2 regions of the Pedobacter sp. SG908 genome follow, and region 1 is predicted to be linked to the other one. Evidence: riboswitches for the same ligand, from Rfam matches in the RefSeq annotation. Region 1 holds a riboswitch; the other holds the start of a gene.
What was found. A riboswitch is a leader RNA that binds a small molecule or an ion and turns the genes downstream of it on or off. The one in region 1 is predicted to bind cobalamin.
Positions count from the first base shown of each region.

Region 1 (7,892 bases):
TCTTAAACTATCTTTAACTGCTTTAATTGCCAATTGTTTTTCTGCCTGTTGTTGTTTTAATGCTGCTTCTTCTTTTGCCTTATTATTACAAGCAAATAAAACTGAAGAACTTAATGCGATTACTACCAATATCTTTTTCATAACTCTTAATTTTTTAATATGACGCTTGTTTAGCTACCTAACCTCGCTAAACAGGTTTCAATGTGTTGTATGATTTAGTTAATTACACATATTAAAGAAAAAATGATGCCAAAATGTTTTGAAAAGAAAAATTATTCCAATAAATCCATATACCAGAAGCCTGAAAGGGCTGAGGTTGAGCAAGGTGAATCGTCATCTTTTGTTGTTTTACTTGGAGCATTATAAGTTCTGAATACCTTCTCTCCGATGGTGAAAGTGATTTTACTCTTGAAAATTGGTCCTTCAAATGCAAAAGTATGAAACTCTCCATTTTCGCCGCAGGGATCGATATCTGCGGGAAGTTGCCTGATTAAATCAAGGCTGATTACTTTTCCACAAAAATTTTCGAGATTTTGCTGTGTGCAAACAATGATGGTTTTATAGTTCAGGTTTAGGAATTCTTCAATTAAATGTCGTGTATCTTTTTCCCAAAGCGGAAAAATAGCCTTAAGTCCAATTTCTGCTAATTTGTTCTCGCGATAAGTACGTAAATCCTCTAAAAAGATATCGCCAAAAATAGAATGGGTAATACCTTCCTCTTTAAATTTAGAAAGATGATGCTTCATGGTACTATCATAGGTTTCCATATCGGGCATTTCGCCTAAGCGAATCTGATACAGTGGAATACCAATACTTTCTGCCTGTTTGATCAGTAAGGCTTCCCTAACACCATGCATGGAAACACGGTTGTATTTTTCCGTTACTGTAGTAATCAGGTATCGGATTTCGATAGTTGGATCTTGTAAAGCATAATGCAAAGCCAATGTGCTGTCTTTACCACCACTCCAATTAAAAATGCAAATCTTTTTATCTGGCATTGGCTAGGATTTCTTTTAACGTCGCAACGCCTTCTACTGCGTTTTTTTCAATGTTGATTATATTCTTATAACGCTTTACATCGGGTGTTTTTGGATCAATAATGTATTTATCAACAAAGGAAGGCACAAAATCAATTAAACCTGCTGCGGGATAAACAGCTAACGAAGTTCCGATGAGCACAAACAGATCGGCTTGTTTGCAAAGTTTAGCGGCTACCTCTATCATGGGTACAGCTTCGCCAAACCAAACTACATGTGGACGAAGTTGAGAGCCCAGCTCACAAAGCTCGCCCATTTTTATTTCTGAACCAACGATGGGATAGGTTAAATCTGCTTTTCTCTCTGATTGAGACCTGGTAATTACGCCATGAAGATGGGTAACTTTGGTAGAGCCTGCCCTTTCGTGCAAATCATCAATGTTTTGGGTAATAATCTCAACATCAAAATCTTTTTCCAACTCAGCCAGTAATTGGTGAGCCAGATTGGGTTTCGCAGCTAAAACCTGCCTTCTTCTTTCATTATAAAATTCTTGTACCAATTCCGGATTTCTCTCCCAAGCCTCGGGGGTGGCTACATCATAAACATTATAGCCTTCCCATAATCCATCAGTATCCCTAAATGTTTTTAACCCACTTTCGGCACTGATCCCTGCTCCTGTTAAAACAACTAATTTCATAAATGGATTATACAGATTTAAATGATTTCACAGGCTGGCTGTAGTTGATGAATTTTTTGCCTATGTTTTCGTCTGCCTTAAATATTTGCGGGTGAAACATGCAGGCTAAAGCTTCAATACCCTCAACAAGTGTGCCTACACTAGGCTGGGTAAACATATCAAAATCAGCAATATAAACCTGGTTGTTTTTTACGGCCTCTAGCTCTTTCCAACCTGTTTTTGAGGTTAGCAGCTCCATTTCTTCCATGCTTCTTTCCATATCAAAACCACATGGGGCAATAACTAAAACCTCTGGATTATATTTCAGGATTTTATCCCATTGCGTTACAATAGAGTCGCCACCAGGGTTAGACAGCATATCAACACCACCAGCAGCAGCAATCTGAAAAGGAATCCAATGTCCGCAGTTATAAATCGGTTCTATCCACTCCATCAGCATGATCCTTTTTAATGGCGCACGGTTTGCCCTAAGCTGATCTAAAATATGATCTGTTTTCTTTTGCAGCCCTGCCAGATAGTTTAACGCTACCTCTTCCTTTCCTAAAGCGCTGGCAATGGTAATAGCACATTCGAAAACATCCCGTAAGTTATTTGGCGATAAAGGAACTAGTACAGGTTGTTTACTGAGCTTCATTACGGCTGTTTCGGTGCAAACCGTATCGATGTTGCACACTTCGCATATATCCTGTGTAAAAACCACATCAGGTGCGATGCTTTCCAATAGTGCATCATCTACCCAATACAAACTTTTGCCTTGTGCTTTTGATGCTGAAAATATACGGTCTATTTCGATGCTCGAATAGTTTTTACCTTCTAATATACATCGTACAACTTTAGGCTGAGCTGCCGCCTCTTTAGGACATTCGAATGTTACGCCATGCAGGTATTCTTGCAGGCCCATATCGTAAATCATTTTTGTAGCAGCAGGTAAAAAGGAAACAACTTTCATATCAATATTTATGTATTATCCTGAACTTGTTTCAGTATCTGATAGCCTTTATTAGATGCTAAAATAACTCAGCATGATGAGGAGTCTAAGTTAAAAAAAATCCTCTTTTGAATCGAATCAAAAGAGGATTTCTATATTGTTTTCGCTTGATTGATATTATACCAATCAATGGACATCTATAACTTTTGTCTTTGCAGTTTCAATAATGGGTATTTTGCTTTTAAAATTTCGAAAGCTCCAAAAAGTAATGCACCATAAATCACTGTTCCCTCTAAGAATCTGATCTCGAATGGAATGGCTTTAATTAAACAATCTATAAACCCATTGAAGTTTTGTGTATACAGCGGGTTCTTATACCATGAGCCAATATCACTTACAATCCAATGGATGAATACAATTACAATTGTAGAAAGTAATAAGTTAGCAATATTTACCTTTTTTAGTAAGAAACGACTCACTAAAACCATTAATGCAATTGCAAGGTATGTCCAGAGTTCTTGAATTAAGAATATATCTACATACTTTTTATATATGGTTGTATAAAGCACTAAATCGCTTAAAAATAAACTCAATAGCGGAAAAGCGAATGCTTTAAGATGATCTTTAAAATATGCTCCTCCAAATAAAGCTACCGCTCCTATTGATGAAAAATTAGCAAACTTTAATTCATCTGAGTTAAATGTTACCAGCAAACGGAAAGCCGTTATTGCCAATATCATTAACAACAAAATTAAAGTACGTGGATTAAATTTTAAATGAGACATCCTATTTTTGGTTAATATGTATACTGCAAAGTTAAATTTTATTAGTGTATATTAAAAATTACTCCGGTATTAAAGTTGAAACCTAAGCTATTGTAACCAATAATCTCGTTGTATTTTTCGTTCAGGATGTTTTTGGCATCAAAAAACAGTTTTACACGTTTTTTAGCCAAAGCATATTCTGCATAAGCATTTAACAATTTATAAGCAGGTAAATTATCTACCGTGTAAGTCGTAAAATTACCATCGTTACGTTTACCAAAGTAACGGTAATTTGCGCTTACATATAAATTGCTCGTAGCCTGCGCACCTGCAGTGATCCCAAATGTATGTTTTGGTCTGCGGAAAAGATAGTTGGCAACCGCATTATCAACAAAATTGAACTCATTCCCTTCTACGTAAGCATAATAACCATTGATATTGAACACACTGAATTTAACTGCTGGTTCAACCTCGAAACCTTTGGTTTTCTGACTTACCTGGTTAATATATCCATTAGGATAAGCATAAATGATTGCATCGGTTAAATCTCGCTTATAACCTGCTAAACGTAAGCTAAATTTGTCGTCAGCAAAGCTAAAATTAACACCAGCTTCGTAATTCTTCGATTTCTCAGGCTTTAAGTTCAAATTAGCACCAAACTGACCAAAAAGCATGTTCAAGGTAGGCACTTTAAATGCTGTTGAAACAGTTCCAAATAACTTTATTTCCTTAATGATGTTGATACTTGGGGTAATTGAGTAAGTATAGTTTTCGCCATATTGTTCGTGTTTATTGTAACGTCCGCCAACTTCAAGATTAAATACACTTAAATCGTGTAAGAATAAAGATCCATAAGCAGCAAAAATATTGGTTTCCGGTTTATTGGTTGCTGATGATAATTTCATCACGCGGTTATCGATACCCACCAATAAATCTAATTTATTTCCCAATTTTTGGTTGTAGAATAAATCCAACAACGATACGCGACCTTCGTTAACACTAGGATATTGGCTGTGTGCATCGTTTCTGGTGCTTTCAAAACTATAGTTCAAGGTTACTTTACCGGTAGCAAATTCATATTTGGCATTAGTACCTGCAGCAAAGTTTTTCAAAATCGAATAATTGTTTGCATCGGTAAAAGCACCACCATCAAATTTATAATTGCCATAATAATAACGCACAAATGGATTTACAGAGAAATGATTATCCAATTTGATTCCGAAGTTCGCATTTAGGGCGTCGGTTTTGAAACCATCTTTATCAAATATAGCTGCACTTCCCATTGGGGTTGCTGCTTCTGAAATCCCATCGGTTTTAGCATGGGTATAGTTAATGTTATAAGAAAAACCTTCAACTCCACCGTTTAAACCAATGGTTCCTTTATAAGTTTCGTAACTCCCTGCACTGGCCACACCATAAATGGTATTTCCTTTTGGGCCACCTTTTTTGGTGATAATATTGATTACCCCTGCAACGGCATCAGAACCATAAATGGTAGACTGGCCGCCTCTTAAAATTTCGATGTGATCAATCTGATCAATAGAAATCAATCTTAAATCGAATGCACCTCCGTTTCCTGATGGATCGTTCTGTACAATACCATCAATTAAAACCACCGCATAAGCACTTCCTGCACCCCTAAAAAACACCGATTTGTTTAATCCTGGGTTGCTGCTTGCGCCCGCTACAATAATCCCTGCCTGCTCACTAATAAGTTCTGGCAATGATTTCCCGTTACTGCGATCCAATACTTCGCGACTGATGATAGTGACCACTTTTCCAGTCTGAGATTGTTTCTGGTCATTTTTGGTTGCAGAAATTACAACATCTTTGAGCTGCAAACTATCTTGAGTTTGAGCATTAGCCACCTGGCCAATCATTAACTGTGCGAGCCCCAGCCCTGCTACAGTTAGCATACTTTTTTTGTTCATTTGATTGTGAGTTTTGCCCACAGCCAACAGATTAGAAAAGGAAATGAAAATACGAACAACGTTAATATCTCAATCCAAGCTTCAATCCCCGAAAGCTATGAAATTAAACGCTAAAGGCAGGTCTTCTGACTTACTCCCGTTTTTTCTGTCTTCCCGCTCAGTAGTTAATTGGGCAGTGACTTAAGAATTGAAAAACGTTATAGAGCTTACAGCTGCGGGACAGTTACAGATTTACACTGTATTCCCTTTTAATCCCGGATGTAAAGCCGGAAACCAAAAGCGCTGCAAAAGTAACAAAATTAAACAACATGTAAAATGGATGATGGAAAATGGTGATTTTAATAGAAAAAGCTAAATTAGGAATCAAATTTCCACTCATGAAAAGGATTTTAATTATTGCATTTTCGTCAATCAGTATATTTGCTATGGCACAAAAAACCGATACTGTTTTTCTCAGGAAACTGATGGAGTCCAAACCAGAACTTTTTTCTTCAATACTTAACCATCCTGATAAAAACCAGGTTCAAATCCTTTATACCCAGGTTAACCGTGATGTAAAAAATAGACCTACTTTTAAAACGTTTAGCTATAATTTAGATCCGCACCATTATTTTTACCCTGCAAGTACTGTTAAACTCGCTGCAGTGATTTTTGCCCTGGAGAAAATAAACCGGTTAAAAAACACGGGATTAACAGCTAAAAGCACCATGATTACCGATAGTGCCTATAAAGGGCAAACGAAAGTTTTAACAGACACAAGTGCTAAAAATGGGCTTCCATCGATAGAACATTACGTTAAAAAGATTTTGCTTACCAGCGATAACGATGCCTTTAACCGTTTATTCGAATTTATCGGCCGGGCAGAAATTAACGAAAAATTGAAAGCAAATGGATTAAACGATAGTCGCATTTTAAACCGCTTGGCCATTGGTGATGCCGGAGAATCGGCCAAACACACCAACCCTATTAAATTTTACAATGGCAGTCAATTGGTGTATGATCAACCGGCACAATACGATCCAAAAGACTACGAACTGCAGTTAACTAATCTGGTAATGGGTAAAGGCTATTTGGACAGTGCCGATAAATTGGTAAATAAACCATTTAGTTTGGCAGGAAAAAATGCCTTGGCCATCAATGATCAACAAAAACTGATGCAGAAATTAATTTTTCCTGAGGCTTTTCCAACTAATGAAAGGTTTAACCTGACTGCAGAAGATTATAAGTTGATTTATACCTACATGAGCAAATATCCAACGGAAAGCGATTATCCTAAATACGATCATAATGAATTTTGGACAACCTATGCGAAGATGCTGTATTATGGAAGAGAAAAGATAACACCAGCCCCAAACATTAGAATTTTTAACAAGTATGGTGATAGCTATGGCTACATCATTGATAATTCTTATTTCGTTGATTTTAAAAATAGAATTGAGTATTTCTTAACGGCGGTGGTACAAAGCAACGAAGATGGTATATTTAACGACAATAAATATGAATACGATACTGTTTGTTTCCCCTTTATGAAGAACTTGGGCAAAAGCATTTATGAAGTAGAATTAAACCGCAAGAAAATGCACCGAACAGATCTTAGCAAATTTAAACTTGATTATTCCTACTAAGATTAAAACCTTTCAGTCCTTTTCAGGTTTATAGCGTAGAAATTGTATAAAAAACTATACATTAATTAAAAAATAATATATTCGCATTTCAAAATTAAAGAATACATCTCTAATGGCTAAATTATTAATAATTGACGATGAGCGTGCGATAAGGAGTACCTTACGCGAAATTCTAGAGTATGAAAATTACGATGTTGAAGATATCGATAACGGTATTGACGGTCTCGAAATGATCAAAAAAGGAAATTTCGATCTGGTACTTTGCGATATCAAGATGAATAAGATGGATGGTATGGAAGTGCTCGAACAGGCACAGATCATTAAACCAGATTTACCATTCATTATGATATCTGGTCATGGAACAGTTGAAACTGCAATTGAAGCCAGTAAAAAAGGAGCTTTTGATTTTATTTCGAAACCACCTGATTTAAACCGTTTACTGATTACTGTCCGTAATGGTTTAGACAGGGGAAATTTAGTTACCGAAACCAAGGTTTTAAAACGTAAAGCAAGTAAAACCCGTGAGATTTTAGGCGAATCGGAAAGCATTTCTAAAATTAAGGAAACCATTGAGCGTGTTGCGCCTACCGAAGCCCGTGTATTAATTACTGGCGCAAATGGTAGCGGTAAAGAATTGGTAGCCCGTTGGTTACACGAAAAATCGAATCGTGCCGATAGTCCTTTAATTGAGGTAAATTGTGCTGCTATTCCATCAGAGCTGATTGAAAGTGAATTGTTTGGTCACGAGAAAGGTTCATTTACCTCTGCTGTTAAGCAACGTATCGGTAAATTTGAGCTGGCTAATGGCGGAACTTTATTTTTGGACGAGATTGGCGATATGAGCCTCTCTGCCCAGGCAAAAGTTTTACGTGCTTTGCAAGAACATAAAATTTCGCGTGTGGGTGGTGAAAAGGAAATTGAAGTAAATGTTCGTGTTTTAGCAGCAACCAATAAAGATTTATTGAAAGAA
Region 1 covers NZ_JAAOYY010000001.1:2,368,654-2,376,545, forward strand. Annotated here, with positions in the region: gene FHT21_RS09705 (YMGG-like glycine zipper-containing protein) at 1-141, opposite strand, end outside; gene FHT21_RS09710 (diphthine--ammonia ligase) at 273-998, opposite strand; gene FHT21_RS09715 (Sir2 family NAD-dependent protein deacetylase) at 988-1,674, opposite strand; gene FHT21_RS09720 (ABC transporter substrate-binding protein) at 1,682-2,623, opposite strand; gene FHT21_RS09725 (DUF6580 family putative transport protein) at 2,800-3,387, opposite strand; gene FHT21_RS09730 (TonB-dependent receptor) at 3,429-5,297, opposite strand; cobalamin riboswitch at 5,395-5,590, opposite strand; gene FHT21_RS09735 (serine hydrolase) at 5,675-6,922, shown strand; gene FHT21_RS09740 (sigma-54 dependent transcriptional regulator) at 7,035-7,892, shown strand, end outside.

Region 2 (7,892 bases), on a different contig from region 1:
ATTGCTGAAATTGGTTTTGAAATGTACCACAAAATATTGGATGAGGCTATTCAGGAACTAAAAGAAGCAGAATTTAAAGGCCTCTTCGAAAATGAACCTGCCCGTCCATTTGTGGGCTTTACACAGGTAGATACAGATCTTGAATTGTATATCCCTGATGCATACATCACCAATATCACCGAGCGTTACAATTTATATACCGAGCTTTCTAAACTTGATAACGAAGCAGAATTAGCCATTTTTGAAAAACATTTGGCCGACCGTTTCGGTCCGGTTCCGCCGCAAGTAAAAACGATGCTAAGTGTGGTGCGCTTGCAGTGGCTGGGCAAGAAACTGGGCTTCGAGAAAATCAGTTTTAAGAAAAATAGTTTACGCGGGTATTTCTTAAGCGATAAACAATCGGCTTATTTCGATTCGAATACCTTTACCAAGATTTTAACTTTTGCGCAGAACCACCCGCGTATGTGTAATTTAAAAGAAGTAAAAAATACCTTAAGGATTGCTTTCGATAACATAAGTACTGTTGAAGAAGCCATTCAAACTTTAGAACTTATTGACTAAAAACGTTAATTCAGTCAACGGACAGACTCAATTAACGTTAATTCGGTCAATGAACTGACTGAATTAATGTTTTTTAAATTATCAGCACTACCTTAAAACAAAAATGTTAGATCCAACCTTATTGCTCGATTTAGTGAAAATGCAAATGCCTTATGGAAAGTATAAAGGTTACCTGATCTGTAATATCCCCGAAAGTTATTTGCTGTGGTATAAGGATAAAGGCTTCCCAAAAGGGAAATTAGGCGATTTAATGGCTACTATGTTCGAAATCCGGGTAAATGGTTTAGAGTATTTATTAACGCCGTTGAAGAATCAAAATCGGTAGTTAAGAATGATAGGTTAATGCGAACATTTATTCCGGGCTATTGTCTTCCCGAACCAAAAGTGATGGTGGCAGGTATAGAGGAATCGTCATTCCCAACTTGATTGGGAATCGTAATGCCTTAGTAGGGTCGCAGGTTGCATTAAGATTCCCGCCTGCGCGGGAAAGACGACCGTTTTGAATAGACATCTCCATTGCGCTGCGCTTCAGGAGATGACGACTAATCTGTAAAAACCGCAGATCAACATTTATCGCAGAAAAAATCTGCGGAGATCAGCGTAATCTGCGGGAAACAATGCTATATCTCACAACCATTTTCATCACAAACGGCATCATCATTTTTGTTTAATGAAGTAAGCGTAGTTTTTGGCTGGGCAGATTTCCACTCGGCAAAACTTTGGGTAAGTGCATCGGTAAATGCCTGAACAGGCTGAGCGCCCGAAACACCATATTTACGGTCCATTACAAAATAAGGCACACCACGGATCCCTAAATTCTGGCTTTCATAAATATCATAACGAACGGCTTCGGCAAATTCATTTCCATTCAAAACCGATTTGGCCTCGTCCTTATCCAAACCAATTTCTACAGCAAGATCAATCAAAACATCAATTTCGCCGATATTTTTACTGTTCACAAAATGTGCTTCAAACAGTTTCTCTTCGGCTAAATCCTGAAGATTATGTTTTGCTGCCAAATGGATCAAACGATGTGCATTGAAGGTATTGGCAGGGATATTCGTATCAAAATCCATCTTCAAACCAGCATTTGCAGCCATATCCGCAACCTGTTTGGTCATTTGTTTAGCCTGTTCAATGGGCATTCCCTTGCTTCTCGAAAGGTAATCGTAAACGGTTTCGTTATTCGTATTATGGTACTCAGGATTGAGCTGATAACTTTTCCAATCGACTTCAATTTCGTTTTTGAACGGTAGTTTTTCTACCGCCTGTTCAAAATGTCTTTTTCCGATATAGCAAAACGGACACATTACGTCCGACCAGATTTCTACTTTCATAATACAAAATTAAACTGATTACAGTTGGCTAAAGTAAGGCCAAAGTAAAAAGCCACTATCGTTCAGGATAGCGGCTTCTCAAATTTATTTATACAATTGGTTAAATATCAGTTTAAAAGTACCATGTGTTTGTGCCCTAAAAGCAATTTCAGGCCCAAAAGCAAGCAGTTTGCCCTTGCCAACCTTCGCTTCGAAGGCCGTTACACCATCTTGCAGGTAAGCTTGCCCCCAGGCCCATCCGCTGCGTAGCGGTGTGGCATTTTCGAACCACATTAAAGGTTTAATCTTTCCAGCCACAATGGCATCGCCTGTGAGCTTAAAAACAGGGCTATTATCGAAATATACATCAGCTTCCTTTTCCATTCCCCAATTGGTTGGTAAAGTAGTATCTACACCAACATTTAGAACACTCCCTGGAACATAGTACTTTTCAGCAGGCAATCGTTTTTCTTCTCCGTTTACAATTTCAACCATTGCATTCCGAACCGGAAGATTTAAATGATAGGCCAAATTGGTGCTACTACCTATGGTTACAATATTGCCGCCTGCCTCCAAAAATTTCTTCAATTCAGGGATTGATTTGTCGGCGGTGATCCTACCCAAACGATTTCTAAATTCTTGAGGGATTTCTTCTGCCTTTGGTCCGAAAGATCTGTTTCCGAATCCTCCGCCTTGTACCGGCGGTATGGCACCACCCACAAAAACAATTACATCGTATTTAGATTTTAAGTTGCCGGCATCAATATCCTGTGGATAAATTACCGTTGCGTTATAATGATATTGTTCCATTAAAAATCGCACCCAGCCCGAAGCCATAGAGCCGCCGTAAGTATCCCAAAGGGCAATCCTTCCAGCAGAAATTTTAATTTTATCTTTTGGGGCATTCGCACTTTTTAATTTGATATTCGCTTTTTCTAGTATTGCTTTTCCTGCTGATGAAACATAAAAATCGCCATTTTCAGTCGAACGGTAAACCTCAACTTTGCTTTTTAATAAATCATTAGCCGCAGTATAAGAATCATTTTGTGCAGCACTTAACACATAACCCGATCCGTTTGGTAATTTGTTTTCTGATTTCAACAAAACACCATATGGATTTTTCTCAAACGGACCAGAAAAATCGTCGAGAATCCGATCAAATTTAACATCCATTAAATAGGCTAATGTCCATCCTGCAGCATCGTATGGCGGAATTGGAGCACCACCTTCGTATTTAAAATCGTTCGGGTGATCCTGAGGTTCGAACATATCCAAAACGTGTGGACGAAAAGCCTGATCGGTTTTTACGACATAACTTCCGGCAGGATAATTTTTCCCTGCAACGGTAAATGAAGCGGTTGCTTTTTGAACCACAATTCCTGTTCTGATCAAAGCATTTAAAAATTTAACTGCAGAATTAAAATCAGGTTGATCGGCACTTAAAATGTATCCGCGAGGATCTCTGTTCGCCGGAGCCTTCATCACCGTATCAAAAGCTTTCATACTGATCTGCCGTCTTGGCCCAAAATCGGCATCTCCCCCTGCAATTGCGGTACCTTTTTCGCCTTTTGCAGCGTTGTTAATGGCTTCAATTTTCTTTGGAGAGAACGACCAGGTATCTTTTTTACCTCGTTCTATCGAATTTCTGCCCATCTGATAAATGTTATACAACAATTCATCGCGGTAACGTTGTGCATAATTTAAAACAGCATAATTTAGTGATACCGAATAATCGATCGAGTTTTTAAAGTACCATTTCCTCGGGGTAATCGGGTTTGGCGAATCGCCATTCGGTAATAATCTCGACGGAACTAACGGAATTTCAGAAGGAGTAGGGTTCCCGATAATTTCGGTCAAGAGCCCAATCATATTGTGAAAATATGTGGTGGTTCTTAGTCCGCCATTATACCAGGTAGAATAAACCGATCCCCCGCGTTGGGTATAACCAGGTTTATTTTCCACATTCATTCGGTTGTGCATGGCTGCACCAACCGCATCTAAACTGGTTAGTAAGGTTGGGTCGAAAACGTAATTGAACGGATCGCGGTAGGGAGGCCCAGCAACAACAGTTCCTGCCGGGCCAGCCTGATGGTGGTTATACATAATCTGAGGGATCCATTCCACAAAAAGCTGGCGACCAATATTCTGTGTTTCTTTAAGGTTTAGCATAAAGAAATCGCGGTTATTATCATGGCCTGCATATTTTTCATATAAAACGGGTAAGCCTGAGGTTGTTCTTTTCTTGGGATCTTTCTCTCTCATGTACCAATTGCTCACCAATTCTTGCCCATCAGGGTTGGCATGGGTAAACAAAATGATTACATTATCCAAAATACGCAGGGTTTCCGGATCTTTTCTGGAGGCAAATTCATAAGCGGTTTCGATTAGTTGATGTGCACCCACTACTTCGTTGGCATGTAAACCACCATCTATCCAAACTACTGCTTTACCTTCCTGGGCTAATGCTTTTGCCTGCTCGGGTGTAATTTCAGCATGCGCCAGTTGTTGCGAAATTTCCTTGTAACGGTCTAATTTCTTCAGGTTTTCGGGCGAAGAAACAATCAGCATATATTGGCTTCTGCCTTCTTCGGTTTTGCCAATATCAACCAGTTTAATGCGGTCAGAACTTGCCGCGAGTTTCTTAAAGTAAGCTTCTGTTTGGGTATAATTGGCCAATTGATAATCGTCGCCGATATCAAAACCAAAATGAGATTTTGGCGTTGGCACTTCCTGTGCCAATACAGCACAGCTATTTACCATTAAAAAAGCAACAAAAAGCCTTTTAAAGTAGATTTTTATCATAATAGTTTAGTTAGGTAATCAAATATAATAGAGAATAAGCGCCAAAAACGGCTTGCTGTAAATTTGTTACAAGTTTTAAATCCTAATCCATACATTTGTCCTGATGTAAGTTCTTAACTTTATTTTTCATCAACCGATACAGGTTCCCGGAATTACACCCGGGATTAATAGGGAATCGTGTGCAAATCACGAGCTGTCGCGCAACTGTAAATTCTGTCTTTTACCAAGAGACAACGGTCTTATCATTCATGCCACTGTGCCGTTTACCGGGATGGGAAGGCGATAAGATCGGGAATAAGTCAGGAGACCTGCCTATATTGAATTGACGGTACTTTCGCGTTATAAAGTAATTGGTCAGGTCTGATTGTACACGATAAAATTAAAATTTTATATACTTGCTTTAAGCTTTTGGCTGATGAGCAGGTTGTTTGTGCCCAAACCTTTCCCTTTAATTTTTAACATAGAGTATTACAAAATAGTGCTTTAAGAGCTTTTAAACGATTTATTTACTTAATCTTTAAAAGAGATGCTAACGCAAAATCTGGGCTATCCGCGAATAGGTAGCCAAAGGGAATTAAAGAAAATCTGCGAAAATTATTGGGCAGATAAAACTGGGTACAAAAATGTGCTTCAGGTGGGAAAAAACATTCGCCACGAAAACTGGAATCTTCAAAAAGAAGCTGGAATTGATATCATTCCCTCGAACGACTTTTCTTTTTATGATCATGTGCTCGACCATTCGTTAACTTTTGGTGCGATACCGAAAAGGTATAACGAAGTGATCCTGAAAAAAGGGAATTCGGAGCTTGATCTCTATTTTGCCATGGCCAGGGGTTATCAAAAAGAAGGATTAGATGTGGTAGCGATGGAAATGACCAAATGGTTCGATACCAATTACCATTACATCGTTCCTGAGTTTTACAAAAACCAGCCTTTTAAACTCTTCTCTACCAAAATTATCGATGAGTTTTACGAAGCAAAACAATTAGGCATTACTACAAAACCTGTTTTAATCGGCCCGGTATCTTACCTTTTATTGGGAAAAGAAAAAGAAGTTGGCTTCGAAAAAATCGATCTGATCAAAAACCTGCTTCCGGTATATATCGAGATTTTATCTCGCTTAGATGCCTTGGGTGTAGAATATGTTCAGTTTGATGAGCCGTTTTTAACTTTAGACCTTACCGAAAAAGACAAAAAAGCTTATGAATATGTTTATAAAGAAATTAGAAAAGCTTTTCCAAGGTTAAAGATCGTTTTAGCAACTTATTTCGAAGGTTTAGGCAACAATCTTGCCTTAACTACTTCATTGCCTGTAAATGTTTTACATATCGATCTGGTACGCGCTGAAGGTCAATTGATAGATGTTTTAGCTTCGTTAAAAGAAGATACCATCCTTTCATTAGGTTTGGTAGACGGAAGAAACATCTGGAAAAATGATTTCGAGAAATCTGTTTCAATCATTAACCAGGCTGTAGAAAAAAGAGGGCTGGATAAGGTGTGGATTGCCCCATCTTGTTCCCTAATACACTCGCCGGTTGATTTAGACAATGAAACCAATGAACAAAACCTTTCGGCCGAAATTAAACAGTGGCTGGCTTATGCGAAACAAAAAATTGCTGAGGTAGTTACCTTAAAAAAACTCATCACCAACGAAAGCCCTGCATCTACCCTGCAAAAGCTTGAAGAAAATAAGAATGCGATTGCTAACCGTAAAGTTTCTAAAATCATCCACAATCCTGAAGTTAAACAACGTGTTTTAGCATTAAAAGAGCAGGACGCAGAGCGTTTAAGCCCATTTTCTAGCAGAAAAATTAAACAACAGCAACTCAATCTACCAAGTTATGCCACTACAACCATCGGCTCATTTCCGCAAACTGCAGAGGTAAGAAGCTGGAGAGCAAAACTTAAAAACGGAACTTTTACCATTGAAGAATATGATGACCTCATAGCAAAAGAAACCGCAAAAGCGGTAAACTGGCAGGAAGAAATCGATCTGGATGTTTTGGTTCATGGCGAATTTGAGCGCAACGATATGGTTGAATACTTTGGTGAACAGCTAGATGGTTTCGCCTTCTCTAAAAACGGTTGGGTACAGAGTTATGGTTCACGCTGTGTAAAACCTCCTATTATTTTTGGTGATGTTTCGCGCCCAAAACCTATGACAGTAAAGTGGACCGCCTATGCGCAGTCACTTACCACAAAATACATGAAAGGTATGTTAACCGGTCCTGTAACCATCTTACAATGGTCGTTTGTACGTAATGATCAACCTAGATCAGAAACCTGTACTCAGATTGCCCTGGCCATCCGCGATGAGGTTTGCGATCTGGAAAATGCAGGTATTAAAATCATCCAGATTGATGAACCAGCCATTAGAGAAGGTTTACCATTACGCAAAGCTGATTGGCAAACTTACCTGAACTGGGCGGTTAAAGCCTTTAAAATTTCGGCAAGCGGCGTGAAAGACGATACGCAGATCCATACGCACATGTGTTACTCTGAGTTTAACGATATCATCCAGAACATCGCCGATATGGATGCAGATGTAATCACCATCGAAACTTCACGTTCGCAGATGGAATTATTAGACGCATTTGCCGATTTTAAATATCCAAACGAAATCGGCCCCGGGGTATACGACATTCACTCTCCAAGGGTTCCGAAGAGGGAAGAAATGGTTCAATTGCTTAAAAAAGCAAAAGCTGTTATTCCCTCCGGGCAACTCTGGGTAAACCCAGATTGCGGTTTAAAAACCCGTGGATGGGATGAAACCAAAAAAGCTTTGATAGAAATGGTTGAAGCCGCAAAAGAAATGCGTAAAACCGAAGAGGTGCTTGCCACAGATCTTCAGGTAAATTAATGCTAATTTTGCTACGGAGGTAGAGGGAGCACAGATTTCTTGCTAAACCATATCATTGTGGCAAACCTTTTACTTTGGCAATTTTCTACTAAAAATAACTAGAAAGTTGCCAAAGCTTTTTACAGCACCTATATTTAACCCATGACCCTAGAAGAAAGAATAGAAAATTCTAAAACCAGCATTTTTAAAGCCGTTTTCCCTAATACAACAAACCATTACGACACTCTTTTCGGTGGAACAGCCATGCATTTAATGGACGAAGTTGCTTTCATTACCGCAACCCGTTTTAGCCGTCAGATTATGGTTACTGTAAGCAGCGACAGGATAGACTTTAAAAAACCAATCCCCGCAGG
Region 2 covers NZ_JAAOYY010000002.1:387,915-395,806, forward strand. Annotated here, with positions in the region: gene mfd (transcription-repair coupling factor) at 1-561, shown strand, start outside; gene FHT21_RS16625 (DUF3820 family protein) at 665-886, shown strand; gene FHT21_RS16630 (DsbA family oxidoreductase) at 1,182-1,898, opposite strand; gene FHT21_RS16635 (M14 metallopeptidase family protein) at 1,983-4,679, opposite strand; cobalamin riboswitch at 4,803-5,010, shown strand; gene metE (5-methyltetrahydropteroyltriglutamate--homocysteine S-methyltransferase) at 5,206-7,539, shown strand; gene FHT21_RS16645 (acyl-CoA thioesterase) at 7,681-7,892, shown strand, end outside.
Region 2: linked by a shared signal. The riboswitch ahead of metE (5-methyltetrahydropteroyltriglutamate--homocysteine S-methyltransferase) and the one ahead of FHT21_RS09730 (TonB-dependent receptor) in region 1 are both predicted to bind cobalamin.